3 linked regions of the Halobaculum roseum genome follow. The protein of the gene in region 2 binds, or shares a complex with, the protein of the main gene of each other region. Links are inferred from orthologs where the notes say so. Each region holds a gene or a part of one and is shown on either strand. Other genes may lie near its edges. The genes, in order: rpl12p, tuf and K6T36_RS01640.

Region 1 (9,719 bases), 2.1 Mb from region 2 along the record:
GAACGGGCCGGCGAACGCGAGCGACAGCAGCGCCAGCCCGACGATCACTCCCCCGACCAGCGGGGCGTGCGGGAGTCCGCCGACGACGCGGAGCGCGGCGTCGCCGACCAGCACGACCGCGACGGTTCCGACCGCCCCCGCGACAACCACCGCCGAGAGCAGCGGCGGGAGCGCGGCCGGGACGCCCGCCCCGTCGAGGGCGACGAACACGCCCGAGCGCGTCGCGTCGAACGACCAGTACGCGAACAGCGCGAACACCGCCGTCGCCGTGTTCGCCCCGCTGGTCGCGACGACGTACTCCCGCGCCGGGTCGCGGCCGGCGGTGGCCGGCAGCGCCAGCACGGCCGCCACGCCCGCGGAGACGCCGGGGAGGTACCCGACCGCGGCGCCGCCGCCCGCGCCGGCGGCGGCCGCACCCGTCAGCTCGCGACCGGACAGCCCCAGGCGGGCGTCGGCCTGCGACGGGACGCCGGCGCCGCCGAGCGCGTCGACCAGCACCGGCACGCCGAACAGCCCGGCGAACAGCGGGGCGAGGACCCCGCCGGCGGCGACGAGCGGGTCCGTCGGCGCATCGAGCGTGACCAGTCCAAGCGCCGTCGCGAGCGCGAACGAGAGCGCGCCGGCGAGTCGACGGCGGTTGTTCGACTCGGTGAGCACGAGCAACAGCGCCACTCCCGCGAGCACGACCGGCAGCCACGCGCGTAGATACGGATACGCGACGCGCATCCCCGCGGTGACGACGGCCGCGGCGGGGAGCGCGGTCGCCAGCGCCAGCCCCGACCCGACCGCCGAGAGACGCATCGCCTCACGCCCGCGCCCCTCCGCGACCAACCGATGGCCGGGGAGCGCCGCGGCCGCCATCGCGGCGTCGGGGACCCCGAGCGCCAGCGACGGCACGATGTCGAGGAACGTGTGGACGACGCCGGCGGCCACCATCGCGCAGCCGAGCGGGACCGGCGGGGCGTCCAGCGCCGGCGCCGCGGCCGCCAGGAGGAACGCGAAGTTGTTCGCGTGCAGCCCGGGGACCAGTCCGCTGCAGCAGCCGAGCGCACAGCCCGCGAGCGTGTACGCGAGCAGAACGGTGCCGGCGGGTGGGGCGGCGGCGAGAACTCCGGCGGGCGGGACGACGGCGGGAAGCGGGAACACCGGGACGGAGTGGATCCGTCATCCGGTTTCAACGCTCGGGTCCCGAGCGACGCTCGAAGCTCGACGGGCGAGCCGCCGCGGCCGTCGCTCATATCGGCGGCGCTGTCCCTCGGGAGTAGGCCTCGAAAGAAGTGCGATCTGCGGTCGAGTCGGTCGAGACGAGTGAGCGTCGCCGGCGTCAGCCGAAGAGCTCGCCCAGGCCCTCGCCCGAGCCCTCGTCGTCGTCCTCGTCGTCGTCGTCAGCGGCGGCCTCGTCGGCGGCCTCCTCCTCGGCCTCGTCGTCGCCGTCGTCGGCCTCCGCCTCGTCGGCGGAGCCGCCGGCGGCGCCGGCCGAGGCGCCCGCGGCGGGCGCGGCGGCGGCCGTCTCGATTGCCTCCTCGATGTCGACGTCCTCCAGCGCGGCCACGAGGGCCTTCACGCGGGATTCCTCGACGTCGACGCCGGCGGCTTCCAGCACCGCCGTGACGTTGTCCTCGTTGATCTCCTCGCCCGTCTCGTTCAGGATGAGTGCAGCGTAAACGTATTCCATGGTCCTGTGTAGTTGTCTTATCCGAACATCGCGCCGAGGCCCTCCGCTCCGTCGCCGTCGTCGTCATCGTCGTCGGCGTCGTCGGGCTCGGCTTCCGTGTCCTCGTCGTCGCTCGATTCGTCAGTTTCCTCCTCGGCCTCGGCGGCCGGCTCGGGCGCGGGCGCCTCGACGCCGCGGAGCTCCTCGGGGAGCGCCTCGTCGTCGTCGATGGCGGCCGCGAGCGAGCGCAGCTGCGCGTCGGCGCGGCTCACGAGGTCGGGCATGAGTTCCTCGTCCTCGATGGCCGCGAACAGGCCGACGGACTTCGCCTCGCCGGCGGCCTTGCCGAGCAGGGTGCCCGCGGTGCGGGCGGTCGGGTAGGCGGCGTTGACCGAGAGGTTCCGCGCCGCCGCCGCGGCGGACTGGACGTCCGCGCGGTACTCGTCCACGTCGATGGCGAGCTCGTCCGGCTCGAACAGCACGCCGTCCGCGAAGACGGCGCGCAGGTCCAGCCCGACCTCCTTGGGCTCGATGCCGAGCTCGCCGAGCACGTTGGCGAGTTCCTCCGACACCGCCTCGCCGGCGTCGAGCACGTGCGAGTCGGACATGACCTTGATCGACCCGCCGTCGATCCGGGCGTCCGCGCCGACCTGCTGAAGCTCGCCGACGAACGGACCGGGGTCGACCCCCGTGTCACCCTCGGGGATGACGATGTCGTTCGGGGCGACCTCGCCCGCGCCGATGGGCGCGGACGTCTTCGACGCCTCGAGCTGCTTGTACAGCCCGAAGGGGTTGTCGTTGGTGCCGATGAGGCCGACGTGACCGGAGACGAACTGTCCCAGGTCCTCGACGCCCTCGTCCACCTCGTCGAGCGCGCGCTCGATGAGGGTGTTGCGGGACATCCGCAGCTCGGCCCGCCCGTGCAGGTCGCGGCGCATGTCCTGGAGCTGCCGGCTCGGGATGCCCGTGAGGTCGACGACGCCGACGGCGTCGTACGAGTCGACGAAGTCGGTCAGCTCGGCGACCTCCTGGCGCTTCCACTCCGGAATGGTCTCGGTCTTGCGCTCCTCTGCGGCGCTCATACGGGCACCTCCACGGACGGCCCCATCGTCGTCTTGACGTAGATGCCGTCGATGTTGAGCGGCCCCTTCTCGAGGTCCGCCTCCAGCCGGCGGACGATCACGTCGATGTTGTCGGCGATCTCGTCGGCCGTCATGTCCTCGGCGCCGACGCGCGTGTGGAACGTGCGGCGGTCGCGCGAGCGGATCTGGACGGTGTTTTTCATGCGGTTGACGGTTTCGACGACGTCGTCGTCGGGCTGGAGCGGCGTCGGCATCTTGCCGCGCGGCCCCAGAATGCGCCCGAGGTTGGACGCCACGTCCTGCATCATGTCGGCCTCGGCGATGAAGAAGTCGGTCTCATCGGCGAGATCCTTGGCGTCGTTCTCCTCGGAGGCGAGCTCCGAGAGGTCGTCGCCCGACAGGACTCTGTCGGCTACGTCTTCCGCGCGCAGGGCGGTCTCGCCCTCCGCAATGACGACGATCTGTGTCTCCTGGCCGGTGCCGGCCGGAAGCACGACTTCGTCGTCAACTCGATTCGACGGGTCGTTGAGGTCCAAGTCCCGGAGATTGATCGCCAAATCCACGGTCTCGCGGAAGTTGCGAGGGGGGGCGTCCTCCAGTGCTTGGGATACTGCGTCCTCGATTGAATCTGCCATTTTTCACCTCCGTAGTACGCAGGAATGCTCCTACGGGTCAGTGAAACAGGCGTACGCCTGTCTCACCGTGGAATCCGCCCACGCGACACTTAAGACCGTCGAAGGGGCGAGGGGCGCGAGAGCCGTTCACACGGCCCGCCACGGCGGCGCATGGGCCCGACGTGTCGCCGGCGCCGTCGCTGGCGGGGATGCGGTCGCGAACCGACCGCCGAATCCGGCGGCCGGGGGCGAGAAGTGGAACCGGAGTTACGCCGTCGCTTCCTCGGCGAGGACGTCGTCGTACTCGCCGGCGTCGACGCGGTCGTCGAACGTGCGGGCGTCCTCGCCGTCGATGGTGACGCCGAGGGAGGCGCACGTGCCGCCGACCTCCTTGGCGGCGGCCTTCACGTCGTACGCGAGCAGGTCGGACATCTTCTGCTCGGCCACCTTCTTCACCTGTTCGACGGTCATGTCGGCGACGAAGTCCTTCTGGGGCTCGCCCGAGCCCGTCTCGAAGCCGACCTCGTCCTTGATCAGTTCCGCCGTCGGCGGGACGCCGACCTCGATGCTGAAGGAGCCGTCGTCGTCGTACTCGACGGTGACGGGCACTTCCATGCCGTCGAACGCGGCGGTCTGGTCGTTGATCTCCGAGACGACCGCCTGCACGTCCACCGGCGTCGGACCGAGCTCGGGACCGAGCGGCGGGCCGGGATTGGCCTGGCCGCCGGGAACGAGCACTTCGATGGTTCCAGCCATACGTTCGGATTCCCCGTCGCGTCGTTTAAGGATTGTCTTTGCGACCGCTTCCGGCGATCGCGTGGGTGTGAACCGCTCGCATTCGGGCGCCGGATCAGCGGCGCTTATACCCGCCGGCGACGGCGTCGAACGTATGTCCGTGCCGGACTCGATGGCGTACACGAGGCTGGGCGACACCGGGCTAGAGGTGTCGCGGCTGTGTCTCGGCTGCATGAACTTCGGCAGCGAGCGGCCGTGGATGATGAACGACCGCGACGCGAGCGTCGACCTGATCCACGAGGCGCTCGATCTCGGCATTAACTTCCTCGACACCGCGAACGTCTACTCCACCGGCGAAAGCGAGGAGATCGTCGGCGCCGCCGTCGCCTCCGCGGACCGCGACGAGCTCGTCCTCGCCACGAAGGTCTTCGGCGAGATGCGCGACGGGCCGAACGGCTCGGGGCTCTCGCGCAAACACATTCTCGATCAGGTGGAGGCGAGCCTCGACCGCCTCGACACCGACTACATCGACCTCTACCAGATCCATCGCTGGGACGAGGAAACGCCGATCGAGGAGACCCTCTCCGCGCTCGATCACCTCATCGAGACGGGTCGCGTACGCTACATCGGCGCCTCCACGATGACCGCCTACCAGTTCACGAAGGCCCTCTACACCAGCGACATCGAGGACTACGAGCGCTTCGCCTGCATGCAGCCCGAGTACTCCGCGGTCGCCCGGTACGAGGAGGCGAACCTCCTGGACGTGTGCGAGGGCGAGGGCGTCGGCGTGATCCCGTGGTCGCCGCTGGCGGGCGGCTTCCTCACCGGAAAGTACGACCGGGATTCGGAGCCGACCGACGGCACCCGCGGGGCGGCCTCCGAGTCGGTCCGCGGGTACTTCACCGAGGAGAACTGGGCCGTACTCGACGCCGTCAGGAGCGTCGCCGAGGAGGTCGACGCGACGCCCGCACAGGTGGCGCTCGCGTGGCTGCTCGAACGGGAGGTCGTCACCGCGCCGATCATCGGCCCGCGATCGATCGAGCACCTCCGCGAGAACGTCGGCGCGATCTCGGTCGACCTGAGCCCCGAGCAGGTCGAGCGCATCGCCGAGCCGAAGACGCCGCGGTACCCCGGTCCGTAGCCCGAGCGGTATCCGCCTCTCCCGCCGGGACGATTATCTATCTGCGCCGAGTCCGTGTGTCGCGTGAGCGACGCACACGAGTTCGACGGGATGACGTACACGAAGCTCGGCGACACGGGGCTCGACGTGTCCCGGTTGTGTCTCGGCTGTATGAACTTCGGATCCGGGGAACCGTGGATGATGAACGACCGCGACGCGAGCGTCGACCTGATCCACGAGGCGCTCGATCTCGGGATCAACTTCCTCGACACCGCGAACGTCTACTCCACCGGCGAAAGCGAGGAGATCGTCGGCGACGCCGTCGCCTCCGCCAACCGCGACGAGCTCGTCCTCGCCACAAAGGTGTACTGGGACATGTTCGACGGCCCGAACGGCTCGGGCCTCTCGCGCAAGCACATCCTCGATCAGGTGGAAGCCAGCCTCGACCGACTCGACACCGACTACATCGACCTGTATCAGATCCACCGCTGGGACGACGACACCCCGATCGAGGAGACGCTCGCGGCCCTCGATCACCTCGTCGAGACCGGTCGGGTTCGGTACATCGGCGCCTCCACGATGACCGCCTACCAGTTCACGAAGGCCCTCTACACCAGCGACATCGAGGACTACGAGCGCTTCGCCTGCATGCAGCCCGAGTACAACGCCGTGGACCGCCACGAGGAGGCGAACCTGCTGGAGGTCTGTGCCGGCGAGGACGTGGGCGTGATCCCGTGGTCGCCGCTGGCGGGCGGCTTCCTCACCGGAAAGTACGACCGCGACGACGACACCGAGGAGGGCTACCGAGCCGAGACGGACGAGTACACCCGGAACCGATTCACCGAGGAGAACTGGGCCGTGCTGGACGAGATCCGCGCGATCGCCGACGAACGGGGCGTCACGCCGGCGCAGGTGTCGCTCGCGTGGCCGCTCCACCGCGACGTGGTGGACGCCCCGATCATCGGTCCGGGGTCGAGCGAGCACCTCCGCGAGAACGTCGCCGCCCTCGGCCTCGATCTGACCGACGAGGAGATGACGCGTATCGAGGCGCCCAAGACGCCGCGGTGGCCCGCACCCGGGAAGGACTGAGCCCGCGCGGGCGGTGTCCTCGGCGTGACGGCTTTCGGATCGCGCGAGCACGCGCGGTCGGAGAAGCAGTCCCGTCCGTAGGCGGTACGGTTTTCCCCCAGCACGACAGCCACCCGGCATGGAGACCGAGTCGCTCGTCGAGACGCTGGAGGCGGCGGGCCTGTCGCCGTACCAGGCGGAGGCGTACGTCGCGCTGCTGGAGCTGGGGACGGCGTCGGCGACCGACGTGGCGGAGGCGAGCGGCGTCCCGGCCCCTCGCATCTACGACGTGCTACGGACGCTGGAGGAACGGGAGTACATCGAGACGTACGAGGCCGGCTCGCTGCAGGCCCGGGCACACAGCCCGTCGGTCGTGTTGGAGGACCTCCGGAGCCGGGCCGACCGGCTGGAGGCGGCCGCCGAGGAGGTGGAACAGCGGTGGGAACAGCCCGAGTTGGAGGCCGGCGGCGCCAGCATCGTCACGCGCTTTCGGACCGTCATCGAGCGCGCGGAGGCGTTCATCGAGGACGCGAGCCACCAGATCCTGCTGTCGACGACGACCGCGAACCTCCGACGGCTCGCGCCCGCGCTCCGCGACGCGACCGACCGGGGCGTCTCGGTGCGCGTGTCCGTCCACACCGACGACGCGAACGAGCGGCCGGACCCGAGCCTGTTCGAGGACATCTGCATGGAGGCGCGTCACCGTCCGCTTCCCGCGCCGTTCGTGGCGCTGGCCGACCGGCGACAGGCGTCGTTCGCCCACCACCCGGATTCGTACGACCGGTACGGCGTGCTCGTGAACGACCGGACGCACACGTACGTGTTCTACTGGTACTTCCTCACGACGCTGTGGGAGCCGTGGAAGTCCGTGTACGACGCGAGCGAGCCGGGGCTTCCCATCGAACATCTCGACGTTCGCCACCTCGTTCGCGACCTCCGGGAGCTGGGCTGGCGGGACGCCCCCATTCGCCTCCGCGTCGAAGGGTACGAGACCGACACGGGCGAGGAGTGCACCGTCGAGGGCACCGTCGTCGACGTGCGGGTCCCGTTCGCCTCGGAGGCCGACACCGGCTTCGAGCTGGCCGGACAGGTCACGGTCGACCTCGACGTCGACGGCGAACACGTCAGCGTCGGCGGGTGGGGCGCGATCGTCGAGGACGTCGAGGGAACGAGACTCACGATCGTCGACGCGCCGATCGAGTGAACGAATACACGCGAGCCACACGGCGATCCCCACCGTGCTTCTCCCGTCTGCAGCGTGAATCGACGAGGGGATTCGACAGCACCCGGGTCGGCGGAGTGGTCGCGACCGCGGGCCGCTGAACGGCCGTGACGACGGTTCTCCCGTCGAGCGTCCGCCGTCACATCCCCGCACTGTTGTTAACAACTACTGTTGTAAAAGCCATAGCCTATATTAATGATTGTTCCCTATACCACCCTGATGTCTAACGACAACACACGGAACGGGGTATCGCGGCGGGACTACCTCGCTGCGGCCGGCGGCGCCGGAGCCACGCTCGGGCTTGCAGGCTGTATGGGCGGCGGCAACGGTGACGGCGGTGGCAACGGTGGAGGCGATGACGGCACCGGCGAGCCGATCGACACGGAGCCGCCCGAGGAGGACGTGACCATCCAGATCGCGGCCGACTCCAACTTCGCGAACGCGGCCGAGGACATCAAGGAGACGCTCCACGAGGACGGCGGGCTCCCGGACAACATCTCCATCGAGTTCCTCGCGGGGTCGTTCACGACGGGCGACCGGCGCTCGCAGTACCAGCAGATCCTCTCGGCCGGCCAGGAGCGGCCGACCGTCCTGATGATGGACAACGGGTGGACGATCCCGTTCATCGCGCGCGGCCAGCTCGCGAACCTGAGCGAGGAGCTGCCCGGTTCCATCGTCGACCAGGTGCAAAGCGACTACCTGTCGAACATGGTCGCCACCGCGCAGGACACCGAGGGCGACCTCTACGGGATCCCGCTGTTCGCCGACTTCCCGACCATCCAGTACCGCAAGGACCTGATGCGGGAGGCCGGCTACACGGACGAGGACTTCGACACGTGGGCGACCGAGCCGATGACGTGGTCGGAGTTCTCGACGGTCGTCACCGACACGCTCGAGGCGACCGACACCCAGGACGGCTTCACCTGGCAGGGATCCGCCTACGAGGGACTCGCGTGCTGTGACTTCATCGAGTTCATGGGCTCGCACGGCGGGTCGTACTTCGGCGAGTTCGAGAACTACTTCGGCCCGGTCGGCGACCGCCCGGTCACCGTCGACGAGGAGAACGTGATCAACGCGGTCCGCATGATGCGGACGTTCATCCACGGACAGGACGACGAGCACTCGCTGGAGGGGTACGACCAGATCTCCCCGCAGGCGGTCGTCCAGTACACCGAGGAGCCGTCGCGTGAACCCTTCACGAACGGTAACGTCGTCGCGCACCGCAACTGGCCGTACTCGATCAACATCAACGGCGCCGAGGACGTCTTCGGCGAGGACCTGGGCGTGATGCCGATCCCGTACGCGGTGTCCGAGGAGGACTCCCCGTACAGCTCCATCGGCGGGACCACCTCGGCGCTGGGCGGGTGGCACCTCACCCTCAACCCGAACGCGAACGAGGACCGCAAGCGCGCCGCGCTCCAGCTGTTCCGGGCGCTCCAGGAGGACGAGGTTCGCCTCCGCATGTTCGAGATCGGCGGGTGGACGCCGCCCATCTCGGACCTCATCAACACCGAGCGCACCCGGGAGCTCGAACTCATCGGCCGTTACGTGGACACGCTGCAGGTCGCCGGCGAGGCCGCCCTGCCGCGTCCGGTCACGACCGTCTGGCCCCAGGAGTCGAGCCAGATCGCCAGCGAGGTGAACGACAGCCTGCGCCAGGAGAAGAGCCCGGAGCAGGCGATGACCGACCTGAAGGAGTCGCTGGAGTCGATCGAGAGCCAGGCGTAAGCCGGCCGGCTCCCGCACCACACTTAAGACCATCATTTCCAATTGTTACCAAGACGCATGAGCACAGATCAACAGACGGGCGACCTCCCCGGCGGGACACGGAGCGGGCCGTACGCGAGCGCCGTCCGGTGGATGGAGAACCTGTCGGAGACACAGTACGCGTACCTGTTGTTGACCCCGGCGCTCCTGCTGTTGGGCGTCGTCGCGTTCTGGCCGCTGTTGTCGACGTTCCGCCTGTCGCTGTTCGCCGACAGCTTCGGGCAGGCGAGCGTCGGGAACTTCGTGGGCCTCGGGAACTACGTGGCCATCCTCACCGGCGAACGGACCGCACTGTTGCCGTCGCCGTTCCTGCCGCAGGCGCTGACGGTCAACGCGATGTTCAACAGTGCGATCGCGGTCACGCTGGTGTTCACGATCATCAGCGTCTCGATCGAGACGGTCATCGGCTTCGCGCAGGCGCTGATCCTCGACAAGGACTTCCGGGGACGCCGGTGGG
Region 2 (9,682 bases):
ACATCTGACAGCGATAGATACAGAGAAAGCATTTACCGGAACAGGGCGGACTGTATTTGATGAAATACAGATCGGAGTTTGCGTATCTTTCTGCGACGATCGGTGCGGCGGTTTTGGGAGTCGTTGGGTTGTTGCTTCCGTGGGTTCGAAAGCTTCCTGCCGGTTACACTGACGGGCAGGCGTATTATACGTCAGAAGGCGTCTGGGGATTAGAATTCGGAATGGACGGCCTTGACCCTGCCCTACTCTTTCTTCTTCTCGGCGTCGTCGGTGTCGTCATCGTCGCAGGAATAACTTCGCTCTCGTGGCAACGCGATCTCGCACTCATCGGCACCGGAGCGGTGCTACTTGTTGTATTCACTAACCGCTTCCTCACCTACCAGTCAGTTGTCCGGTATGAAGTTGAGTCGGGACTGTTCGTTCTACTTGTGAGTGGTCTCCTCTTTGTACTCGTTGGTGCAGGCTCATTGCTCAACGAGTACCTGATGATGAATAGAGACACAGACAATAACCCTCAAGCAGAATAGCCCATTCAAATTCATGCAACGAGTAGATCGCACCGTCGCCTGATTGATCGGTGCAGGCACTGTAATTAACAGTTGATTCTGTGTTCGTTAAGGTCTGCTTCGCTAAGGCGAGGAGAGAGCGCCAGTAATTCTCGCACACTGTCTTCCGTCTCGGGGGCAGCTGACTGAGTCATCGTTGGTGGCGCTTCTGGTGTGAATGTTCGCTGTTCTGTGCCTGTACTCGCCGCAATCGCGTACCCATCTATGGCGATCGCTATCTGCCAACCCGCACAAGCCAAACTCCGCGCGTTTCCTTCTGAGAATCCTTCTTCCGAATCCATCACCACGAACTCGTAGGAATACCCGTCTGGTCCTTGGTACTGGCCGATAGCACCGTCAGTCGCTCCCAATGGTGACCAAGCGGGTTCGTGTTCTTGAGTGCCCTGATACTCCCACACATCGGTTGAATCTGGCAGGTAGGATTCAGGGCCGGATTCGGCCACTGCTCCCGGTGTCGAACCTGTTTCTCTGCCTGAGCAGCCCGAAACAGCTGTAAGAACAACACTTACTCCAAGACAGAACTGTCGACGATTCATAAATTACGCAGATGCCGTCTTAGGTAAATGCTTTCTCCGTATCGGTCAATCGAGAGCAGTGTGAACTACGCAGTCCCTTCCTAACCGCCGTTTCTCTTTTCTTCCGCCGAAATTTTTCGCGCGCCCCGAGGGGGCGCTTCGCCTGCGGCTCGCGTTGCGGGGGCGGTGGTCTGTTGATGGGGTGGCCTTAGCCACACCCCTAACGGCGAACCGAACCCCTCCCGTTCGGTTCGGCGTCGACGCTCGCGCTCGAAGCGATCGCTCGTCGACTCGAAGATTCCAAACGAAACGAGGGTTCGGGGAGAAACGGGCTCAAATCGCCGGTATTCGGGGGTTCGGGAGAGAGTCGCCACTACCCGGCCGGCGCCGCGTATCGGCCGCCGGCCGGGGCGATCGTCGGCTAGACGTGCTCGCGGAGTTCGAGGAGACGGGTCGCGTCCATCACCTGGGGACTCCGGCGGTCAGATCTGCGGAACATCACCGCGGCGTTCTTGAAGTCAGCGGGGTTTCGGCCGGCGTCGGTCCACAGGCTCAGTCCGCGGCGTAGTTCGTCCTTCACGTTCTGATACCCTCTCAGTCCGGACGGATCGAACTCGCCGAGCCGGAGCTTCTTGATCGCCTGTCCGCGAGACTCGGTTTCGCAGCCGTGCTTCGCGAGCCACGTCCGGAGCGCGCTCGTCGTCTCATCGAGCCCGCGCGTCGCCGAGACGAGCGCCTCGCCGGTCGCTTCCGAGAGGCGGGTACTCGCGTCGCGGAGTTCGGAAACCGCGCTGTGGAGCATCTCAGCGATGTGGTTAGACGCAAGTGCGACCTCGCCGTACTTCCGATCGATCAGGTCGTCCATGCGCCGGAGCGCGCGGCGGACCGACCCGACATGACGGCCGTGTTCCTCGGCGATATCGGCGGCGCTGGCGGTCCCACCGTCCGCAAGGAGGTACTCGATAACCTCCCCTTCCACGGGTGAGACGCCGCCGGTCTTGGCGAGTTCACGAACGACGACGTGCTCTTGCTCAGATTCGAGCTCGGTGAGATTCAGTTTCGGCGGCTCAGTGTGGTCGCCGATCTCGGCCGGGAAGTACGGATCGGGTTGGTAGGGAGGAGAGCCGTCACCGCCCGGCGGGTCGAGCGGCACACCGGCTTCCCGGAGCACCGAGTGAAGCGCTTGATCTAGCTCGCGTTCGAGGCGAGCGAGATCGTCGTCGGTGACACCGAGCGATCCATCCCATCGGTTCACCTGATAGGAGGCGCCGACCTTCGGGTGTCGCAGCGGGTTGTCCTCGTCGAGCGGCTCGGCGTGACGGGCGCGGTAGTGCTTGATCTCTTTCGGGAGTTCGTGGTTGGGCCACGCTTCAGCGACGCGCCCCGGACCGAGCGTGACGGTGTGATAGTACCCCGGAACGTCGTTGCCTTCGCCGTCCGTGTCGTTCTGCACGACCTTGCGGTAGCCGCTCCGGTCGTTTTCGAGCAGATGACCGAGCTTCGCGATCGGACCGTCGCGGGCGTGAACGGGACCGCTCGCGTCCTCCAGGAGGCGAACGTACCGCTCGGCGTCGCGGACCGTGCTCGTCTCGTCGGGCTCGGTGAAGTAGTCGGGATTCAGATCGAGCGCTCGGGCGGCGTCGCGCAGGAGCGGGAGGTAGCGCGTCGGGCGGATGTTCGATCCGTTCACACGGATGTTCACTCCCTCGCGCATCCCGCTGGGAAGGGGTAGCTCGGTGGTCTCGCCGTTCGATTTCTCGACGCGCATCCCCTTCCAGCGGGGCCGGAGGTGCGCGTTGAAGGACTGCTGGCCGGGCTCGTCCTCGTCGCCGCGGCGCTTGACCGTGACCCGGAACTCGCGAACGGTGTCTAGCTCCCACTCGGTGCCGGTCGGGAGTCGAGCGCCGGGATGCTGAATCCCAGAACTCTGGTAGTAGAGCTTCGCGAGCCACGTTTCGCCGTCGCGGGTGAACTCGATTTCACGTGAGCCGCCGGAGGCGCGGACGACGGCGTGCGCGGCGAAGTAGGGATCGAGCCCGCGGGAGAAGTTGAGTTGCATGGCGAACTCGTGCCATGCCGGCGTGACGCCTTTCATCTTTCAACCTCCGCGGGGTCGAGAAGCCGCGACCACGCGAGCTTCGCGTGCGTCAGCCTGTCGGTGACCTCGATCCACGAGGGGACGAACTCGTCGACGATCGACGCGGGGATGAGCAACCGCCCCAAGTGAGGGTGGCCGTGCCGGGGGTCGTAGACGACGAATAGGTAGAACCCGGCGGCATCGAGGAGCGCACGGTGCTGTTGTTCGCGAAGGTAGAAACGGCCGCGTTCCCCACCGTTGTGGCGTACCTGCGCCGACTTGATTTCGATAGGCGTTCCGGTAGCGACGATCGGAACTGAGGCGAACGGGAGCGCATCGGACGGTGAAAGCGCCGTGGTGGTCTCGGCGTCGTACCACGTGGCTGCGGAATCCGGGATGTATTCGAGCGCGGGGAAGCGGTCGATAACCTCGGCTTCGACGGCTTCGCCGGATTCTTTCGGCGAGGGAACGCCGGAGGTTGCCCGACTCATTTCAACCCCTCCCGTTTGAGCCAACAGCGCGGACACAGAACCTCTCCGTACGGTGGTCGCTCGGCAGTGGTCGGAGTCGAGCGGCCGCAGTCGACGCACTCGGGACCGTCTCGATCGGCGAACGAGTCGGCGTCTTCGGTCGGGGCGTCCCCGTCGGCGTTGTCCTTGGGAACTGGGGTGCCAGCTCCGAAGTCGGCGAGGGAGCCGTCACCGCTCATCGCTCGACCTCCGCGATCGCCGCGCGGACCTCGGCGTCGGTCGCCTCAGTCGCGGGGTGGGCGATCCGTTCGCGGGTCGCGGCGTCGTATAGGCGGGACGCGCGGACGAACGGTTTCACGCCGACCACCCCCCGAATCCTTCGCTGTAATCGCGCGACTCCGGCGACCCGGAAGACTCCCCGTTGTGAACTCTCCCGCGCAGGGGGGTATTATTACGCGACTCTATGACGGAAACGGCGGAGAGAGACCGGTCACTACCGGAATAACGAGACCTTCTTGAGAACCGCGAAGGGTAGTGGACTCGCTGGGATTTGAACCCAGGGCCTCTTCCTTGCGAAGGAAGCGATCTACCACTGATCTACGAGCCCGCACTCGCTGAAAGCCCGGGCCGACACTTGAGGGTTCCGTTTCGACCCGCCCTCGCGCGGTTGTCACACACGCAGCAGTCGGGCTCTCCCGGCGCCGACGCCCAGAAGCAGCCCCACGAAATGCGCGATCAGCGCGCTTCCGGCGGGGCTGAACACGACCGTGACCGCCAGCGCGAGTCCCCCGACAGCGACGACCAGAACCCGCGGCGACACGTCGAGCCGTCGCGCCGCGCGCCCGAGCGCGTCGGCGGCGGGATTGGCGGCGGCGACGTAGCCGACGAGCGCGAACGCGGCGCCGCTGATGCCCACGACGCCCGTGGGGACGAGCAGGCCACCGAGCCACACCTGCGCCAGCCCCGCGAGCGCCCCCGTCGCGAGGACGAAGCCGTGAAACCGGGCACGGGTCGTCGAGGCGGCCACGGGAACGCCGGCGACGACGACCACGACCGCGTTCGAGAGGAGGTGGCCGACGCCGGCGTGGGCGTACACGCTGGTCACAAGCGTCCACGGCTGGACGACCGTCGGCGCCGACAGGACGAACAGGAACGCCGCCAGCGGGCGCGCGAGCAGCCCGACGACCCAGAACGCCGCCGACACCGCGGCCATGAGCGCGAGCGTCTCGGCGACCGGACGGAGCGGCCCGGTTCGGGTCGCCGATCGGACGGAGGCCATGCCGAGTACTGCGTGACGTGCGGACAAAGCCGTGCCGCCGGGCGGCGGCCGTCGGTGGCGCCGCCGCTGGCGTGTGTGAAAAACGATGAGAACGGTCGTCGGTGACGGGGGACCCGTACGGGTCCGGTGCGCCTCAGTTCAGTCCTCGAGGACGATCTCGATGGAGACGTCGTTCGGGACCTGGATCCGCATGAGCTGACGGAGCGCGCGTTCGTCGGCGTCGATGTCGATCAGCCGCTTGTGGACGCGCATCTCCCAGTGCTCCCACGTCGCCGTCCCCTCGCCGTCGGGGGACTTTCGCGACGGGACCTCGAGGGTCTTCGTGGGGAGCGGGATGGGACCCGACAGCGCCACGCCGGTCTTGTCCGCGATCTCGCGGACGTCGTCGCAGATGTCGTCCAGGTCGTCGGGGCTCGTGCCCGCGAGTCGGACGCGCGCTTGCTGTCCGGGCATTTACCGTTCGTTGACGGAGAGCACCTTGCCGGCCGCGATGGTCTGACCCATGTCGCGGATGGCGAAGGAGCCCAGCTCCGGGATCTCGCTGGACGGCTCGATGCTGAGGGGCTTCTGCGGGCGCACCGTCACGATGGCCGCGTCGCCGGACTTGATGAAGTCCGGGTTCTCCTCGGCGACCTCGCCCGAGGACGGGTCGAGCTTCTGGTCGAGCGACTCGACCGTACACGCGACCTGCGCCGTGTGGGCGTGGAAGACGGGGGTGTAGCCGGCCGTGATGACGGACGGGTGCTGCATGACGACGACCTGCGCCTGGAAGGTCTCGGCGACCGTCGGCGGGTCGTCCGCGGGACCACAGACGTCGCCGCGGCGGATGTCGTCCTTGCCGACGCCGCGGACGTTGAAGCCGACGTTGTCGCCGGGGCCCGCGTAGTCGACCTCCTCGTGGTGCATCTCGACCGTCTTCACCTCGCCGCCGACGTCCGACGGCTGGAAGGAGACGTTGTCACCGGGGGTCATCTCGCCGGTCTCGATCCGCCCGACGGGGACCGTCCCGATACCCGAGATGGTGTAGACGTCCTGGATGGGCAGACGCAGCGGCGCGTCCGTCGGCGGCTCCGACTCCGGAAGGTTGTTGAGGGCCTCCAGAAGGATCTCGCCGTCGTACCACGACGTATTGTCCGAGCGGTCGGCGATGTTGTCGCCCTCGAACGCCGAGATCGGGATGAAGCTCGCGTCCTCGGTGCCGAAGCGGACCTGCTTGAGCAGGTCCTCGACCTCGGAGACGACCTCGTCGTAGGAGTCCTCCGAGTAGTCGACGAGGTCCATCTTGTTGATCCCGACGATCAGCTCGTTGATACCCAGCGTGCGGGCCAGGAAGACGTGCTCGCGGGTCTGGGGCGCGACGCCGTCGTCGGCCGCGACGACGAGCACCGCGTTGTCGGCCTGCGAGGCGCCCGTGATCATGTTCTTCACGAAGTCACGGTGGCCCGGGCAGTCGACGATGGTGAAGTAGTACTGGTCGGTGTCGAACTCCTGGTGGGCGATGTCGATCGTGACACCGCGCTCGCGCTCCTCGGCCAGGTTGTCCATGACGTAGGCGAACTCGAAGCCGCCCTTGCCCTTCTCCTCGGCCTCCTCTCGGTGCTGTTCGATCACGTGCTCGGGGACGCTCCCGGTCTCGAAGAGGAGCCGCCCGACGAGCGTGGACTTCCCGTGGTCGACGTGGCCGATGATGGCCAAGTTCTGGTGGGGTTTGTCGCTCATTGTTGAATCAAGCGCTGAGGCGCTCTGTAAGGACGTATAACGTCCGAACGCCCTAAAACCATTTCGATACGTCAGGCAGCCCACCCCGACGCTTGCTTGCGATTAGGTCGTGTGTACCCCTCCCGTGTGTGGTGGTTACACGGGTCGTCTCCGACCGCGCCGGACCCCCGTTCCGGGCGTTTGATCCTCGACGATCGGTTCGAAACGATCGGTCGACACCGACCGAATGGCGGTTGCCGACGGAGCGAACTACTCCAGTCGAGCCACGTCGGCCAGCACGGCGCTGGCGGTCTCCTCGCCGCCGGCGCCGCGCCCGGAGATGGCGAGCCCCCCCGCGTACTCGTGGTCGATCTCGACGATGTTTCGCGTGCCGGTCACCGACAGCGTGCCGTTCTCCGGGACCAGCCGCGGGCCGACGCTGACGCCGTCGCGGGTCGCCTCGCCGACGAGCCGGACGGTCCGCCCGTCCTCGGCCGCCAGCTCCAGCGCGCTGCCCGGGATGTCGCGGATCCCCTCCACGTCGGCGTCCGCGAGCGTGACCGCGGCCTCGCGAAGCTCGTCGAGGGTGTCGCAGTCGGCCTCGCGCAACACGTTCGCCAGGATGACGCACTTCAGCGCCGCGTCGGTTCCCTCCACGTCGAACGAGGGGTCCGCCTCCGCGACGCCCAGGTCCTGGGCCTCCGCGAGCACGTGGTCGTAGTCGAGGCCCTCGGCGGCCATCCGCGAGAGGACGAAGTTCGCCGTCCCGTTGAGCACGCCGCGAACCGCCGAGACGTGCTTCGCCCCGAGGTCGTCGACCGTCGCGCACACCGGAATGGCGCCGCCGACGGTCGCCTCGAAGTACACCTCGCCCGCGGAGTCGGCCTCCAGCGCGCGCACCTCGGCGTACCGCTCGGCGACCGGCCCCTTGTTCGCGAGCACGACGTGCTTGTCGCGCTCCAGCGCGGTGCGCACGTGCGAGAAGCCGGGCTCGGCGTCGCCCAGCGTCGTCGGGGTCGCCTCCACGAGCACGTCGTACTCGGCCGCTAGCGCGTCGCCCGGCGAGGCGCCGCCGAGCGCCTCCCCGGCGTCCTTGCGCGCGAGGGCGGCCTCCACGTCGACGCCGTCGGGGTCGACGACCGCCGACGACGAGTCCGCCAGCGCGGTCACCTCGTTGTCGTACTCGGGGGCCAACTCCGCGACCGCCCGGCCGACCGCGCCGGCGCCGAGGACACAGAGCCTCATCGGCGGCCCTCCAGCGGCGCGATCACGTCGATGTCCTTCTCGGCGGCGACCTCCCGGACCGTCTCGATCACGCTGGCGGTCTCGCCGGCGTGTGCCCGCAGGCGAAGCCGGGCGCTGGAGTGCGCCGACGACCCGGCGCCCGCCGGCGCCGACAGGTCGATGTCGGCCACGGACGCCCCCGAGCAGTCCTGGATCTTCTTGAGCGTGTCCGACAGGTCCGTGTCCACGAGGTGGCCCACGAGGACGACCGTCACCTCGTCGCCGTACTCCTCGGCGTCGGCCTGGATCACGTTGACGCCGCGCTCCCGGAGGTCATCGAGGATCCCCTCGAACCGGTCGGGCGGACACTCGATGTCGACCTCGACGGGGATGCGTCCCCGCGGGGTGAGGCTCCCGCGCTCGTGGAAGATCGACAGCAGGTTCGCGCCGTTGTCGGCGATGGGTTTCAGCGCCCCGAGCAGCTGCCCCGGCTCGTCGACCAGCTCGAGCCGGATCGTGTGCGCCTGCAGCTCCGTCTCGTGGCCGCCGTCCGTCTCCGCCGCGTCGTCGCCGTCACTCTCGGTACCGCCGTCGTCCGCCGCGTCCACCGGCTGCTCGTCGGGGGCTGGCGTCGACTCCGAGGGCATCTATCGGGCCCTCCGTTCGTCCGCGCGCGTCCCCGTCGGCGCCGCGTCGTCGGCCGCCGCCGTCGAGCGTGTTCCGTCGGGGGGTGTGGTCGTGGACCCGATAATTGTGATCGGCGTGCGGGGCTGGGTCGCTCGTTCGCAGCCGTCGCGCCGACCGTGGGTCGTGCCACTTGGCATAGTTGTCCTGTGTAGACGGGGAGGTGATAAGCCTTCCACCGTGGCGATGCTTGCCAGTGTTCGAACGATCCTGTGAGATCTCCGACGGTCTCTCGGCGGATCGAGGGTCTCGCCGACGGTTCGTCGGCCGCGTCGACGGTTCGTTCGCCGGCAGCACCGCTCGTTGGGGGAGCCAGCGGGAGAGCGCCGGAGAGAAAGACAGACCGAGACCGACCGCGGCGGTCGGCGCGGGACCTCAGATGTAGTCGATCGACTGCGGCAGCTCGAGCTTCATGCCCTTGCGCTCGCGGATCTCCATGATCTTCTCGCGCTGGAGGTTGTCCACGAGCACGCGGAAGCCCGCGTTCTCCGTGTTCCAGGAGGCGCGGCCCTCGGTGGCCGAGCGGATGTCGCTGGAGAAGCCGATCATCTCCTCGACGGGCGCGATGCCCTCGATGACCATGAGGTCGCCCTCCTGGTACATGTCGTCGACGCGGCCGCGGCGGCCCTGGATCTCGCCGGAGGCGTCGCCCATGTGCTCGCTGGGCACGTCGATGCGGACGTCCTGGATCGGCTCCAGGAGGCGCACCTCGCCGTCGATGAGCGCGCGGTGGACGGCGTCGCGGACGGCGGGGATGACCTGCGCCGGACCGCGGTGGATGGTGTCCTCGTGCAGCCGCGCGTCGTGCAGGCGCAGCAGCGCGCCCTGCACGGGCTCGGCCGCGAGGGGACCGTCGTCGAGCGCCTCCTCGAGGCCCTCGATGACCAGCTCCATCGTCTCGTTCAGGTGCTGGATCCCCTTCGTGTCGTCGATGAGGACGTTCGTCCCGTGGATGTGCTCCACGTTCTGGGACGTGTCCTTGTCCATGCCGGCCTCCTGCAGCGCCTCGCGGCGCTCCAGTTCGGGCATGCTCATCGACGCCTCGCCACGCTGGATCGTCTCGACGATGTCGTCCGCCATCGGCTCGACGGTGATGTAGAACTTGTTGTGGCGGTTCGGCGAGACGCCCTCGACCTCGCGGGAGGCCTCCTGCGGCTGCTCGCGGTAGA
Region 3 (9,625 bases), 2.1 Mb from region 2 along the record:
GTCCCGGAGGCGTACGAGAACCGGGGGCGGTACCTCGACGCGGCCGGCGAGCCGATCTCGATCGTCGCGATCTTGAACGACGGGGACATGCGCGAGGAGCACGACGGCGTCGCCGCCCACTACCGCGAGCGCGCCGAGGCGCTCGACCTCGACCTCACGTTGAAGGAACACCTCACCGTCGACGAACTCGCCTCCGTGTTCGAGTCGCGGACCGACCTCGTTCACTACATCGGCCACTGCGAGCGCGAGGGGCTCCGGTGTACCGACGGCTACCTCTCGGCGTCGAGCCTCTCGGCGTCGAACGCACAGACGTTCTTCCTGAACGCCTGCGGCTCCTTCCACGAGGGGATCGAGCTGATCCGGAAGGGGAGCGTCGCCGGCGCGGTCACCTTCAGCGAGGTGCTCGACGGGCAGGCGGCGACGGTCGGCACGATGTTCGCCAGGCTGCTCGTCACCGGCTACTGTATGGAGCGGGCGCTGGACAAGTCGCGGCGCCAGATCATGACCGGGAAGGACTACGCCGTCGTCGGCGACGGGACGCACGTCCTGACGCAGTCGGAGGACATCGTCGGAACGGACGTCCGGGTGACCGAAGCGGGGTCGGATCGGTTCGACGTGGCGGTGTCGATGGGCGCGCCCTGGATGGCCGGCGGCTTCTTCCGGCCGTACCTCCAGGAGGGCGACGAGACGCATCTCCTCGGCCAACGGAGGGAGTTCACGGTCGGTCGCGCGGCGCTGGTCGAGTTCCTCTCGTATGCGGACAAGGCCGTCCTGTTCGACGGCGCGCTCCGCTGGTCGGACGTGCTCGCCGAAGAACTCCGGGAGTCGTAGCCGCTCCGGGAACCGTACCCGCGGGCGGTCGATCCCTCAGGGCCCGGAGGACACGTCGCCGACACCGGACGGGTCGACCCCGACGTCGGCCGCCGCGGCCACGTCAGCGGTCAGGAGCAGCACCAGCACACACGCCAGGACCGTCACCGCCGTCGCCGCGAGTCTCGGATGACGGCGACCGACCGCCGCCAGTGTCGATCCGCCCGTTCGCGATCGGGGTGAGCGAAGCATGGAGGTCGATGGGCGTGCGTGTCCTTAACACTCATGGCCCCGGCCCGTCCGCCGTCCGGCCCTCATATTCCCGACGTAGAGCGCTTGATTCCTCCGTATTCCCGTTAGTATTAAATATCCAACTGGCGATGTTCTACGTAGTTATGACCGAGAACGTATTCGAGCGATCGATGGGCGCCGCCCTCGAGACGCTCTTCGATCGATCGGCCGGCGAGCTCGTGATCGTCGACCCCAACGCCGCGGTGATCGAGTCGCTCGTCGACGCGGGATCCGAGTACGACGACGAGCTACCGACGCTGAACGTGCTCGCGGACGGCCGCATGCTCAAGGACGTGATGGACGACTTCCTCGTCGCCGGCGACGCCGCCGACCTGGTCGACGCCGGGTCGATGACGCTGCGCGAGCTCGACGGGGACGCGGACAACACGCTCGTCGCCGGCGAGGACGAGCTGTACGCCGTCGTCTCGGCGGGCGAGCACGTCGCCGCGCTCGCGGCCGACGACGAGTCGTTCGCCGCCGACGCGTACGAGACGTACCGCGACCAGTGGGCGGACGCGGAGGCCTTCAACCTCCGAACGCCGGCGCTCTCGCGCGTCCGCGAGACGCTGGACGAGGACATCGGCGAGGCGGCCCGCGCCGACTTCGACTCGGTGCTCGCGTCGCTGGAGACCGCCCGCGGCGACGGCGACGGCCTCGACGAGGTAACCATCTCCCTGCTCGTGGCCGCGAAGAACGACGTGCTGCTGTACGACATCAGCAAGTGGGGCGAGGACGTGGGCATCGCCTCGAAGGCGACCTTCTCGCGGACGAAGACCCGCCTGGAGGACCTGGGGCTCATCGACACCGAGAAGGTCCCCATCGACGTGGGGCGCCCCCGCCTGCGCCTGAAGCTCGGCGACGATAGGCTCCGCGACGCCTCCAGCGACGAGCTGGCGAGCGTCGCCCACCGACTGCTGAACTAAGCGTCGAGTCCGTTCGCGGGCCCCGACAGCCGACCGCGCCGACCGACCATCTTTTTGTGCGATTCACCCCACGGGCGGGGCATGGACATCGCAATCGTCGGTCCCGACCCCGCCGCCGAGCCGCTGCGGGGCGCCTTCGCCGACATCGAGGCGAACGTGATGGAGGTGGAGGCCGGCCTCCTGGACGGGTTCGACTTCGCGGTCGTCGTCGGCACGACCGGCGACGACACCTTCCGCACCGCGACGCGGCTGGTCGACGACTGGGTCGCCGTCGAGATCGGCGGGATCGGCGGCCGCGCGATCGAGGGGCTCGACGCCGCGGTCACCGTCTTCTCCGCCGAGACCGGCTGTTACGACTGCCTGCGCGACCGGGTTCGCGCCAACGTCCCCTCGACGGACGCGACGCCGCGGGGCACCCGAAGCGCCGTCCGCTTCGCGGGGGCGCTCGCCGGCCGACGCGCCATCCAGCACCTCTCGGGGGACGGGGTCGCCGGCACCGTCACCGAGGTGGACGGGGCCGAGCGGACGTTCCTCCCGTCGCCGGGGTGCGACTGCGGCGCCGCGCCGACGGGGTTCGAGCTTCGCGCGCCCGCGGAGCCGGTCGACCTCGACGACGCCGTCGACCGGATGGACCGCGCGGTCGACGACCGCCTCGGGATCGTCACGGACGTGGGCGAGCGCGAGTCGGTGCCGGCGCCGTACTACATCGCGCGGACGACCGACACCGCGGCGTTCGCCGACACGCGCTGTGCGGAGTTCGCCGCCGGCGTCGCCGCCGACTGGGACGCCGCGTACGCGAAGGCGATCGGCGAGGGGCTGGAGCGCTACTGTGCCGGGACCTACCGCGCGTCGTCGTTCCGGTCGGCGCCTACGGCGGGTGTCGTCGACGCCGTCCCGGTGGGCCGGTTCGTGCGCCCGGCCGACGCCGAGACACCCGACCCCGAGGATCACGTCCCGTGGATCTCCGGGATCGATCTGTCGACCCGCGAGTCGGCGTCGCTGCCGGCGGAGTTCGTCGTGTTCCCGCCGCCCGACGAGCGGTTCGCCCCGGCGATCACGACCGGGCTCGGGCTCGGGAACTCGACGGCCGAGGCGGCGTTGTCGGGGCTGTACGAGACCGTCGAGCGCGACGCCTCGATGCTGTCGTGGTACTCGACGTTCGAGCCGATGGGGCTGGCCGTCGACGACGAGGGGTTCGAGACGCTGCGCAAGCGGGCGCGCGCCGAGGACCTCTCGGTGACGACGCTGCTGCTCACGCAGGACGTGGACGTGCCCGTCGTCGGGGTGGCCGTCCACCGCGACGCCGGAACCGGGGAGTGGCCGCGGTTCGCGATGGGGTCGGCCGCGGACCTCGACGCCGCGGCCGCGGCCCGGAGCGCGCTCGCGGAGGCGCTGCAGAACTGGATGGAGCTGCGCGCGATGGGGCCCGAGCAGGCGAATCAGGAGGAGGGCGCGATCGGCTCGTACGCGGACTTCCCGGAGCGTGTTCGGGAGTTCGTCTCGCCCGAGGTGACGGTCCCGGCCGCGGACGTGAGCGACGACGAGGCGACCGATCTGGACGGCGTCGCCGAGGTCGAGGCCGTCGTCGACCGCCTCGGCGACGCCGACCTCGACGCCTACGCCGCGCGCCTCACCACCCGCGACGTGGCGGTCCTCGGCTTCGAGGGCGTTCGCGTGCTCGTCCCGGAGGCGCAGCCGCTGTTCACCGCCGAGCCCTTCTTCGGCGACCGGCTGGAGACCGTTTCGGCGTCGATGGGCTTCGATCCGGAGCCCGAGAAGGCGTATCATCCGTTTCCGTGAATCGGTAGTGCTGAACCCCGCAGTGGCGCGTGCCGCCGCGACTCCGTTCGCGGCGGACGCGCGCGAGGGATGAGCGAGGAGCGAACGCAGTGAGTGACGAGCGAATCGGTTGGGGAGGCTCACGCGAGCGGTGCGCGGTCGAATGGAATGAGACCGCGATAGCGAACGGCGAACGAAGTGAGCCGTGAGCGGAGCGAGTGTGAGTTCGTCGGAGCTTGCTCCGACGTAAGTGTGGCTGCGGTCCAGACGGGTGGGACTGAAAGGGGCTGCGCCGTTCGCGAACCGAGAGGAAGCAAGCACCGAAGCGCGGCGAACGGCGTGAGCCGAGCGAGGCGCACAGCGAATCGCAGGTCGCGAACGGCGCAGGGGCTTTCCAAGCCACCACACCAGAGCGAGCGTACTGTTCCGATCACCGTCCCACGCGACGATTCACGAAGGAAAGACGACCGATCGATCGAACCCGGAGCGTTCTTGCCCGCCACCCCACACCGATCACCCACTCGAATGCCCCGGTTCGTCCACTACTCCGACATCGAGAACGTCTACGACGACCCCGAGCGGGCGGGTCGCCTCGCCGGCCTGATCACCGCCCTCGACGGCCCGGACGCCGCCGTCGTCGGGTCCGGCGACGACACCGCCCCCGGCGTCGCGGCGACGGTCTCGAAGGGGCGCCAGGCGGTCGACTTCTTCCGCGCCGTCGGCACCGACGTGGAGACGTTCGGCAACCACGACTTCGACTTCGGCACCGACGCGACCCGCGCGATCGTCGCCGACTCCCCCCAGACGTGGGTGTCGGCGAACGTCCGCGACGAGGACGGCGAGCCGTTCGGCGCGGCCGAGGGCGTCGTCCCGTGGACGGTCGAGGTCGTCGACGGCGACCGCGTCGGCTTCCTCGGCGTCACCGACCCGAGCACGGACTCGCTGAACCCCGCGGCCGCCGACATGACGTTCACCGACCCCTGCGAGGCCGCCCGGGAGGCGATCGCGGCGATGAACGCCGACGCCGGAGCGGAATCCGGCAACGAGGGCGTGGCCGAACCCGACGGCGGGGGCGTCGACTACGTCGTCGCCGTCTCCCATCTCGGCGGCGGCGACGACGACCTCGCGCGGGTCGACGGCGTCGACCTCGTGCTCGGCGGCCACATCCACAGCGAGCGCGCCGAGGAGGTCGACGGCGTCCTGTGCACCCGGCCGGGCGTCAACGGCGAGACGGTGCTGGAGGTGACACTGGACGACGACGGCGCGAGCGTGACGCGCCACAGCCCCGCCGACGCGCCGGTCGACAAGCACCTCGCCGACGGACTGCGCGAACGCATCGCGGCCGCCGGCCTCGACGAGGTCGTCGGCCACGTCGACGAGCCGATCGTCCGCACCGACGCGACGGTCCACGGCGGCGAGTGCCGCCTCGGCAACCTCGTCGCCGACGCCTACCGATGGGCCGCGGACGCCGACGTGGGGCTGCAGAACGCCGGCGGGCTCCGGCTGGGCGACGACCTCGCGGGCGACGTAACGCTCGCGGACCTGCTGTCGGTGCTGCCGTTCGAGGAGCCGATCGTCGTCGTCGAGCTCACGGGCGCGGAGCTGCGGGCGGCGTTCGCGGAGATGTCCGCCTCCGTCGTCGATTTCGGCGAGGACGACTGGTGGCACGGCCACCTCAGCGGCGCGCGCGTCGTCTGGGACGACGACCGCGAGGAACTCGTCGACGCGCGCGTCGACGGGGAGGCGATCGACCCCGAGCGGCTGTACCGCGTCGCGACGCCGGAGTACCTCCTGCACTCTGATCACGAGTTCCCGACGATCGAGGAGCGCCACCGCGCCGGCGAGCACGGGATCCAACACGAGGTGCTGGGCGAGTACGTGCGCGAGCACGGGATCGCCCCCGAGATCGAGGGCCGGATCGAGCGCGTGTCGGGCGAGGACGCGGCGCACGCGGGGGATGCCGCGGACGCCACGGGGACCGGGGCCGACGCCGCATCCGCCGACACCCCGGGCGAGTCGGGCGACCCTGGCGACGCGTCGGCGTCCGGCCGGGTCGACGACGAGTGACGGTGGGGGTCGACCGCCGGCCGCGGATCGAGCCGTGCCCCTGTCAGTGGTGAACCAAGAGGAAGTGTTTACACCCGTCGGCGCGTCCGACCGACAATGACGTTGGTCGTCGTACCGGTTCGATACCCGCTCTCGAAGCACTCCAAGGCGACGTTGTCGGAGGCGATCCGGATCGCCGAGGAGCGCGACGCCGAGTTGACTATCCTCCACGTGGATCTGTATCAGGAGGGTCGGGAGGTGACCCGGACGCAGCTCAAGCGCGCGGTCGAGCGCGAGTTCGGCCGGCTCCCCACCGTTCGCTACGTCGTCCGCCGGGGGTTCCTCGTCGAGGAGACGATCCTCGACGAGGTCGCCGCCGAGGAGGCCGACGTGGTCGTCATCGGCGCCAAGCAGGCGAGCCGGTGGCGGCGGACCATCCGGAAGCTGTTCTCCGATCCCGACATCGAGACGTTCCTGAAGGGGAAGCTCGACGCGACGGTGATCACCGTCCGCGCGAACGGGGAGTCGACGGAGCTTGCGCCCGCGAACGGCGGCCGCGACGACCCGTGACGGGCGACGACGACCGGAACGGCGGCACCGACGCCACCGACGCCACCGACGCCACCGACGCCACCGACGCCACCGACGCCACCGACATTGACGCCGGCGTTCCCGCCACCCGCCGGGCCCTCCTGGAGGCGCTCGCGGGCGGACCGGTGACCGGGCCGGCGCTGGCCGACCGCCTCGGCGTGTCGCGCGCGGCCGTCTGGAACCACGTCGAGGCGCTGCGCGATGCCGGCGTCGCCGTCGAGAGTGCCGCCGCCGGCTACGTCGTGACCGATGTGTCGGGATACTCCGGCGAGGCGATCGCCTACGGCCTCGACGCGCCGTTCGACGTGGAGTACCACGACGCCGTCGGCTCGACGAACGACCGCGCCCGCGAACTCGCGGCCGCGGGCGCGGACGACGTTGCCGTGGTCGCCGACGAGCAGACCGCCTCGCGCGGCCGGCTCGACCGCGAGTGGGTGTCGCCGCCGGGCGGCGTCTGGCTGTCGGTCGTGTGCCGTCCCGAAGTCCCCCCCGCTCATGCCCCGGCGTACACGCTCGCGATGGCCGTCGCGGTGACGCGCGCCTGTCGCGAGACGGGCGTCGACGCGCGGATCAAGTGGCCCAACGACGTGCTCGTCGGCGACGACGAGGGGACCGGGGCGGAACCGACCGAGCGCGGCGGCCGGAAGCTGTGCGGCATCCTCACCGAGATGGAGGGGGAGGCCGACCGCGTCTCCTGGCTCGTCGTCGGCGTCGGCCTCAACGCGAACGTCGACCCCGCGGACCTGCCGGCGTCCGCCGACGCGACGAGCCTGCTGGCCGAGCGCGGCGAGCCGGTCGACCGGCGCGTGCTCGTCCAGCGGATCCTGGAGGAGTTCGACGACCTCCGCGGCGACCTCCGCGGGGCCGTGTCGGCGTGGGAGGAGCACGCCGACACCGTGGGGCGGCGCGTCCGCGTCGAGACCCCCGGCGGCGTCGTGGAGGGCGAGGCCGTCGGGATCGTGTTCCCCGGCGCGCTCGTCGTCGAGACCGAAGAGGGGACCGTCCGGGTGACCGCGGGCGACTGCGAGCACCTGCGGCCGGCCGACCGCTGAACGTCGCGTTCGCTACGTCACGTCGTCGCCTCCGCGGATCCCGAACCGTCACCTCCGGAACGCTCGACCCGTTCCCACGCAAACCTCGTTACGTCGCGTCCGCGACCCGCACCGTGAGCACCGGCACGCTCGAGGACCGGACGACCTTCTCGGCGACGCTGCCCAACAGCAGTCGGTCGATGCCGCCGCGGCCGTGCGTCCCCATCACGATCAGGTCGCAGCCGTTGTCCTCGGCGTAGCGGACGATCTCGCGGCTCGGCGAGCCGTCGATCACCGCCGTCTCGACCGGGACCTCGTAGTCGTCGCCGAGCGCCTCGACCAGCGACACCGCGTCCTCGGCGTCGCCCCGGAGCATCTCGTCGATCCCCTCCCAGCTCGACTCCATCGGCATCCCGGCGTACGACGCCGAGTTGACGACGTACAGCGCGTGGACGGTCGCCCCGTGCTGGACCGCCAGATCGACGGCGTGTCGGACCGCGCGCTCGACGCCGTCGGAGCCGTCGGTCGGAACGAGGATCCGGTCGTACATCCCCATGTGACTGTCTGTCGTACCCAGACGGCGGGGTCGCATTAAGGCTTCGCACGACGGCACCGGCGTCTCGTGGTTTCGTGTTTCGATTCGTAATGCGGGGGTCTGTCGTTCAACTTGGTCGAGCCGACGGCTCGCGGAGAACTGCGTCACACGCGAAAATCGCGAACGGTTCCGGCGCGGTGCCGGGGTCGAGCGCCGTCGACTACAGGCGGCCGACTTCCTCGACGCTCACGCTCTCGACGCCCTCGACGCCGGAGAACGACTCCTCGACGGCCTCGGTGCCGCCGGCGTCGTCGGGGACGACGACCATCGGCAGGAGCGCGACGAGGCCGAACGCGACGTCGTCGCGCTCGACGTTCCGGATCTCCGCGCCCTGCGGGAGCGACTCCTCCAGCTTCTGCTGGAGCTCGTCGAGGTCGATGTCGGGGCTCTGCGGCATGACCTTCATCTTCGCGGCGACCTTCCCCATCGTTACGGCCCCCGGAACCCGCAGTCGGGACACTCGAAGAGGTTGCTCTGCTTGCGGCACTTCGCGCAGCGGCTGATCTGCGTGCCACAGTCGGGGCACTTGAACGTCGCCGCGGCCGTCCCCGCGACGTTGATGCCACAGGAGACGCAGCGTCGCTCGGAACGCTGCTCGGACTCTGACTGGCTCATACGGCTAGAGACCGGCGCGCGGCTTTTAACGGTTGTCTTTCAGACGGCGCGAACGGCCGATCCGGCTTCCGTCATTCGGGCCCTAGTCGTGCGAATCGTTGGCGTACGACTTGCCGGCTGTGGACCGTTGTCGCGTCGACCGCTCACGCGATCACGAGCGGCCCGAGTAACACGCCCATCAGGTGGACCCGTCGGCAGCCGAGCCGGACGGGAACGAAGCCGACCGCGGCCGCGGCGACGAGCACGCCCAGCCCGAACGGGCCGGCGAACGCGAGCGACAGCAGCGCCAGCCCGACGATCACTCCCCCGACCAGCGGGGCGTGCGGGAGTCCGCCGACGACGCGGAGCGCGGCGTCGCCGACCAGCACGACCGCGACGGTTCCGACCGCCCCCGCGACAACCACCGCCGAGAGCAGCGGCGGGAGCGCGGCCGGGACGCCCGCCCCGTCGAGGGCGACGAACACGCCCGAGCGCGTCGCGTCGAACGACCAGTACGCGAACAGCGCGAACACCGCCGTCGCCGTGTTCGCCCCGCTGGTCGCGACGACGTACTCCCGCGCCGGGTCGCGGCCGGCGGTGGCCGGCAGCGCCAGCACGGCCGCCACGCCCGCGGAGACGCCGGGGAGGTACCCGACCGCGGCGCCGCCGCCCGCGCCGGCGGCGGCCGCACCCGTCAGCTCGCGACCGGACAGCCCCAGGCGGGCGTCGGCCTGCGACGGGACGCCGGCGCCGCCGAGCGCGTCGACCAGCACCGGCACGCCGAACAGCCCGGCGAACAGCGGGGCGAGGACCCCGCCGGCGGCGACGAGCGGGTCCGTCGGCGCATCGAGCGTGACCAGTCCAAGCGCCGTCGCGAGCGCGAACGAGAGCGCGCCGGCGAGTCGACGGCGGTTGTTCGACTCGGTGAGCACGAGCAACAGCGCCACTCCCGCGAGCACGACCGG

The links.
Region 1: the proteins of tuf (region 2) and rpl12p are in contact, whole or in part, in a crystal structure (PDB 3WY9), measured with the Pyrococcus horikoshii proteins. The link is inferred for Halobaculum roseum from one-to-one orthologs. Residues at the interface, in WP_010885563.1 of Pyrococcus horikoshii: Lys125, Glu126, Phe129, Arg132, Thr133, Lys165, Leu166, Thr169, Lys324, Gln326, Leu359, Ala360, Ile369, Glu372, Ile384, Ile422, Ser423, Gln425; in WP_010886059.1 of Pyrococcus horikoshii: Glu96, Glu97, Leu100, Leu103, Ser104, Ala105, Leu106, Phe107, Gly108.
Region 3: the proteins of tuf (region 2) and K6T36_RS01640 are in contact, whole or in part, in a crystal structure (PDB 7CSL), measured with the Pyrococcus horikoshii proteins. The link is inferred for Halobaculum roseum from one-to-one orthologs. Residues at the interface, in WP_010885563.1 of Pyrococcus horikoshii: Val16, Lys20, Ser21, Lys62, Arg65, Glu66, Arg67, Gly68, Val73, Ala74, His75, Ile88, Asp89, Ala90, Pro91, Gly92, His93, Asp95, Phe96, Lys98, Asn99, Gly103, Ala104, Asp227, Val228, Tyr229, Ile231, Val234, Val237, Val239; in WP_010884146.1 of Pyrococcus horikoshii: Phe4, Leu6, Val7, Val9, Arg11, Met13, Pro14, Thr15, Asp16, Pro17, Leu38, Ala39, Lys40, Glu44, Pro45, Ile46, Ala47, Phe48, Gly49, Leu50, Tyr56, Leu58, Arg60, Asp61, Glu62, Glu63, Tyr65, Ser66, Phe67, Asp68.

Annotation. Positions count from the first base shown.
Region 1 is NZ_CP082286.1:311,061-320,779, forward strand. What follows is about bases 1-2,859. They hold rpl12p (50S ribosomal protein P1), read right to left. Parts: upstream 1,676-2,859; coding sequence 1,325-1,675; downstream 1-1,324. Other genes in these bases: K6T36_RS01650 (tripartite tricarboxylate transporter permease), read right to left, coding at 1-1,146; K6T36_RS01660 (50S ribosomal protein L10), read right to left, coding at 1,693-2,736; K6T36_RS01665 (50S ribosomal protein L1), read right to left, coding at 2,733-2,859. Also shown: more of K6T36_RS01665, read right to left, coding at 2,860-3,371; K6T36_RS01670 (50S ribosomal protein L11), read right to left, coding at 3,618-4,106; K6T36_RS01675 (aldo/keto reductase), read left to right, coding at 4,258-5,226; K6T36_RS01680 (aldo/keto reductase), read left to right, coding at 5,317-6,294; K6T36_RS01685 (TrmB family transcriptional regulator), read left to right, coding at 6,413-7,477; K6T36_RS01690 (extracellular solute-binding protein), read left to right, coding at 7,715-9,223; K6T36_RS01695 (carbohydrate ABC transporter permease), read left to right, coding at 9,281-9,719. UniProt on the Methanocaldococcus jannaschii protein: Forms part of the ribosomal stalk, playing a central role in the interaction of the ribosome with GTP-bound translation factors.
Region 2 is NZ_CP082286.1:2,435,793-2,445,474, forward strand. What follows is about bases 4,494-7,315. They hold tuf (translation elongation factor EF-1 subunit alpha), read right to left. Parts: upstream 6,627-7,315; coding sequence 5,361-6,626; downstream 4,494-5,360. Other genes in these bases: K6T36_RS12390 (rhomboid family intramembrane serine protease), read right to left, coding at 4,494-4,907; rpsJ (30S ribosomal protein S10), read right to left, coding at 5,046-5,360; K6T36_RS12405 (homoserine dehydrogenase), read right to left, coding at 6,876-7,315. In the rest of the region: K6T36_RS12370 (hypothetical protein), read left to right, coding at 60-527; K6T36_RS12375 (DUF7845 domain-containing protein), read right to left, coding at 1,503-3,176; K6T36_RS12380 (PD-(D/E)XK family putative nuclease), read right to left, coding at 3,173-3,685; K6T36_RS19080 (hypothetical protein), read right to left, coding at 3,864-3,986; more of K6T36_RS12390, read right to left, coding at 4,299-4,493; more of K6T36_RS12405, read right to left, coding at 7,316-7,850; K6T36_RS12410 (amino acid-binding protein), read right to left, coding at 7,847-8,476; K6T36_RS12415 (elongation factor EF-2), read right to left, coding at 8,889-9,682. UniProt on the Methanocaldococcus jannaschii protein: GTP hydrolase that promotes the GTP-dependent binding of aminoacyl-tRNA to the A-site of ribosomes during protein biosynthesis.
Region 3 is NZ_CP082286.1:302,126-311,750, forward strand. The notes cover bases 6,861-9,625. They hold K6T36_RS01640 (elongation factor 1-beta), read right to left. Parts: upstream 8,494-9,625; coding sequence 8,227-8,493; downstream 6,861-8,226. Other genes in these bases: K6T36_RS01630 (biotin--[acetyl-CoA-carboxylase] ligase), read left to right, coding at 6,861-7,492; K6T36_RS01635 (universal stress protein), read right to left, coding at 7,581-8,027; K6T36_RS01645 (HVO_2753 family zinc finger protein), read right to left, coding at 8,496-8,681; K6T36_RS01650 (tripartite tricarboxylate transporter permease), read right to left, coding at 8,825-9,625. Also shown: K6T36_RS01605 (hypothetical protein), read left to right, coding at 1-831; transcriptional regulator TbsP, read left to right, coding at 1,206-2,024; K6T36_RS01615 (YcaO-like family protein), read left to right, coding at 2,106-3,824; K6T36_RS01620 (bifunctional metallophosphatase/5'-nucleotidase), read left to right, coding at 4,329-5,870; K6T36_RS01625 (universal stress protein), read left to right, coding at 5,967-6,419; more of K6T36_RS01630, read left to right, coding at 6,506-6,860. UniProt on the Methanocaldococcus jannaschii protein: Promotes the exchange of GDP for GTP in EF-1-alpha/GDP, thus allowing the regeneration of EF-1-alpha/GTP that could then be used to form the ternary complex EF-1-alpha/GTP/AAtRNA.